DNA from 2 places in the Streptomyces sp. M2CJ-2 genome. Region 2 is predicted to be linked to the other one. Evidence: riboswitches for the same ligand, from Rfam matches in the RefSeq annotation. Region 2 holds a riboswitch; the other holds the start of a gene.
What was found. A riboswitch is a leader RNA that binds a small molecule or an ion and turns the genes downstream of it on or off. The one in region 2 is predicted to bind S-adenosylmethionine.
Positions count from the first base shown of each region.

Region 1 (2,193 bases), on a different contig from region 2:
GGGTCGCCGACCCGAGGATGGCGCCGATCATGGCCGGTGTGTTCGCCGACCGCGGCCACTCCTCGCTGGTGTTCCGCGGTGACGACGGCCTCGACGAGCTGACGACCACCGGCACCTCGCGGGTGTGGGTGGTCCGGGACGGCAAGGTGACCGAGGAGCACTTCGACCCGCGGGACGTCGGCATCGAGCCCGTGCCGCTGGAGGCGCTGCGCGGCGCCGACGCCTCGTACAACGCCGAGGTCGCCCGGCGGGTGCTGGACGGCGAGCGGGGCCCGGTGCGGGACGCGGTGCTGCTGAACTCGGCGGCGGCGCTGGTGGCGCTGAAGCCGGGCACCGGGACCCTGGCGGAGCAGATCCGGGCCGGGATGGCCGAGGCCGCCGACTCCATCGACTCGGGAGCCGCCAAGCGGGTCCTGGAGCACTGGGTGGCGGTCAGCAACGCGTGAACCGCCGCCGCGGCGGCCGGCCCCCGTTCGGCCGCCGCCCGGCCGCGTCCGACGCGACCGGGGCGCGGTCCGGAACCGTCCAGGATCCGGACCGCGCCCCGCGCGTAGCGGACCGTGTGGCAGGATCGTGGACCAGGTCATGAGCGACAGTCATCAGGCCCCGGCCGGCTGTCCGGCAACCCTCCGTCCGTGGCGGGGTGCCCCGGGTGAGGACCAGGCCGCGAGCAGCAGGGCTCGCGGCAAGCGCGGACCCCTCGCACTCGATCGAGTGGACACACCAGGGGTCCTGGTCGTTCGAGGGAGCCTCCCGGTGAACCAGCGAATGCGCTAGGGCGTTTCTGACGGCCCCGAAGAGGCCGCAGAGCCCCGCCTCCGCATCCCTTTTCGCCCCTTCTCACCGTTTTCTCGCCTCTCCCACGCTTGAGCCGTGTGCGCTCGCGTGGTGATTCCGCCTGCCTCCACGGGAGTTCACCCATGTCCGTTTCCGCTGTCCCAGCCGTCTCAGCCGTCTCAGCCGTCCCCGCCGTCACCCCCGCCGTCTCCGGCGACCGGTTCGGAGGTGCGCTGCTGCCGGTCCTGGGGCGCGACGTCGCCGTCCCGCTCGTCACCGGCGGCGAGATCGGCCACGCCGCGCTCGACTACGCCGCCAGCGCCCCCGCGCTCCAGCGCGTGTGGGACGCCGTGGCCGCGTACGCGCCGTACTACGGCAGCGTCCACCGGGGCGCGGGACACCTCTCCCGGCTCTCCACCGAGCTCTTCGAGAACGCCCGCCGGACCGTCGCCGAGTTCCTCGACTGCCGTACCGGAGACCAGGTGGTCTTCACCCGGTCCACCACCGACTCGCTCAATCTGCTCGCCTCCGCCCTCCCGGACGACTGCCGGGTCTTCGTCTTCGAGACCGAGCACCACGCCTCGCTGCTGCCCTGGCGCGGCGGTTCCCGCGTCACCCTCCTCGACGCCCCGGACAGTCCGGAGCAGGCCGTGCGGTCCCTGGAGCGCGCCCTCGTCGACCGTGAGCCCCACGGCCCGGCCCTGGTCTGCGTCACCGGCGCCTCCAACGTCACCGGCGAGCTGTGGCCCGTACGGGAGCTGGCCGCCGCCGCCCACGCGCACGGCGCCCGGATCGTCCTGGACGCCGCCCAGCTCGCCCCGCACCGCGCGGTGAGCGTGCGTGACCTGGACGTCGACTGGGTGGCCTTCTCCGGGCACAAGCTGTACGCGCCGTTCGGCTCCGGTGTCCTGGCCGGCCGCGCCGACTGGCTGCGCCGGGCCGAGCCCTATCTCGCGGGCGGCGGCGCCAGCCGCACCGTCACCCGGCGCGAGGACGGTTCGCTGGACGTCCGGTGGCACGACGGCGCGGCCCGGCACGAGGCGGGCTCGCCCAACGTCATCGGAGCCCACGCCATCGCCTCGGCCTGCGAGGCGCTCGGCGAGGCCGGGTTCGACGCGCTGGCCGCCCGCGAGGAGCGGCTGATCCGCACGGTGCGAAACGGGCTCGCGGACGTGCCCGAGGTGCGGTTCCTGTCCCTGTTCGGGGACGACGCGCCGCGCGTCGGCGTGCTCTCCTTCGTCGTCGACGGCTGGAACAGCTCCCACTTCGCCGCGGCCCTGTCCGCCGAGTACGGCATCGGCGTACGGGACGGGCTGTTCTGCGCCCACCCGCTGCTGCGCGCCCTGCTCGGCGGCGACCCGCGGACCCCGGGCGAGTGCGGTGCCCCCGGGGCGGCGTCCGGCGAGAGGCCCCTCG
Region 1 covers NZ_JAESIF010000031.1:31,649-33,841, forward strand. Annotated here, with positions in the region: gene trpD (anthranilate phosphoribosyltransferase) at 1-446, shown strand, start outside; SAM riboswitch class IV at 582-698, shown strand; gene JL475_RS22420 (aminotransferase class V-fold PLP-dependent enzyme) at 921-2,193, shown strand, end outside.
Region 1: another riboswitch for S-adenosylmethionine. It lies ahead of JL475_RS22420 (aminotransferase class V-fold PLP-dependent enzyme); the one in region 2 lies ahead of thrC (threonine synthase).

Region 2 (2,193 bases):
TCGAACTGGGTGAGCGCGGGGCGGATCAGGTGGCCGCGGGCCAGGCGGAGCTGGGCGGTGCGGTAGATTGCGGCGGCCATGCGGCCGAGGGCCTGGCCGTCCTGGTGGCGGTGCTTGCGGACGCCGACGTCGACCTGGGCGAGGGCGTCCAGCCCCACCAGGTGCAGGGCGTCGACCAGCATGCCCAGCTCCACGCCGTAGCCGACGGGGAAGGGCAGCCGTTCCAGGAGCGAGCGCCGGGCCGCGTACTCGCCGCCGAGCGGCTGGACGAAGCCGGCCAGCTGCGGCCAGTGCATGTTGAGCAGCGGGCGAGCCATCAGCTCCGTGACCCTGCCGCCCTGACCGGCCGTGGCGGCGGTGCCGGCCGTGCCCCCGCCGGACACCGTGAAGGGACGGTCGTACATCGCCTTCACCAGGTGGACGTCCGGATCGGTGAGCAGTGGGCCGACGATGCCGGAGACGAAGTCGGCGGAGAACTCCCGGAGGTCCGCGTCGACGAAGCAGACGATGTCCCCCCGGGTGACGAGCAGGGAGCGCCACAGCACCTCGCCCTTGCCGGGCACGGCGGGGAGGCGGGGCAGGATCGTGTCCCGGTGCACCACCGTCGCGCCCGCCGCCGCGGCCACCTCGGACGTGCGGTCGGACGAGCCGGAGTCCACGACCACGATCTCGTCGACCAGCGGGGCCCGGAGCATCAGCTCGTGCCGGACGACCCCGACGATCTCACCGACCGTCGCCTCCTCGTTGAGCGCGGGCAGCACCACGCTCACCGTCCGGCCCGTGGCGCGCTTCGCGGCCAGGACGCGGTGCAGCGGGCGGTCGGCCACGGACCAGGAGCGGTCGGCCAGCCAGCGCTCGACTTCTTCCAGCACGGTCTGCGGCTCCTCACCTCTGTGATCCATACACCTGACACCTGTTGATCCATCTCGCGGTTCGGACGCGCACTCTTTGTCGTCCTGGCCGTCGGTTACAGTCTTGAACAACGCGGACGCCCCTTGCACACCGGGGGTCACGACCCCCCTCGCGTCCGCGGCGCGCGAGCGCACAACCGCATGACACACAACCGAATACAGCTCATCCAGAGGGGCAGAGGGATACGGCCCGATGAAGCCCCGGCAACCCTCCAGCCGGTTCTCGTGGATCACCGTCGATCGACGATCGCAGCGGAACACCGAACGCTGATCGCTGATCGTCCACGCGAGGCTCCCGGCTAGGGAAGGTGCCAAGTCCGTCTCACGACGAAACACGTCGTGAGGAAGATGAGGAGAAAGGGCCTCGCCTCACATGGCTGTGCAGACCGTCGCAAGCACCACCGGATCCACCGCTGAATCCGTCAACGGATCAGCCGCGCCCTCCGTCGATCTCGGCCCCGCCGCCGCGCTGTCCTGCCGCGAATGCGGCCACCGCGTCCCCCTCGGACCCGTCTTCGCGTGCGAGGAGTGTTTCGGTCCGCTGGAGATCGCCTACGACTTCTCGGGCTACGACACCGAGGAACTCCGCCGGCGCATCGAGGCGGGCCCCGCGAACATCTGGCGCTACGCGCCCCTGCTGCCCGTCCCCGCCGACGTGGCGACCAAGCCGAACATCAACCCCGGCTGGACCCAGCTCGTCCAGGCCGACAACCTCGCCCGCGAACTCGGCGTCACCGGCGGCCTGTACGTCAAGGACGACTCCGGCAACCCGACCCACTCCTTCAAGGACCGGGTCGTCGCCCAGGCCCTGGAGGCCGCCCGCGCCTTCGGCTTCACCACCCTGTCCTGCTCCTCCACGGGCAACCTCGCCGGTGCCGTCGGCGCCGCCGCCGCCCGCGCCGGCCTGCGCTCCTGCGTGTTCATCCCGCACGACCTGGAGCAGGGCAAGGTCGTCATGGCCGCCGTCTACGGCGGTGAACTCGTCGGCATCGAGGGCAACTACGACGACGTGAACCGCTTCTGCTCCGAGCTGATCGGCGACCCGGCCGGCGAGGGCTGGGGCTTCGTCAACGTCAACCTGCGGCCGTACTACGCCGAGGGCTCCAAGACCCTCGCGTACGAGATCTGCGAGCAGCTCGGCTGGCGGCTGCCCGACCAGCTCGTCGTTCCCATAGCCTCCGGCTCGCAGCTCACGAAGATCGACAAGGGGCTGCAGGAACTGATCCGGCTCGGCCTCGTCGAGGACAAGCCGTACAAGATCTTCGGCGCGCAGGCCGAGGGC
Region 2 covers NZ_JAESIF010000017.1:57,428-59,620, forward strand. Annotated here, with positions in the region: gene JL475_RS15895 (glucosyl-3-phosphoglycerate synthase) at 1-872, opposite strand, end outside; SAM riboswitch class I at 1,072-1,266, shown strand; gene thrC (threonine synthase) at 1,285-2,193, shown strand, end outside.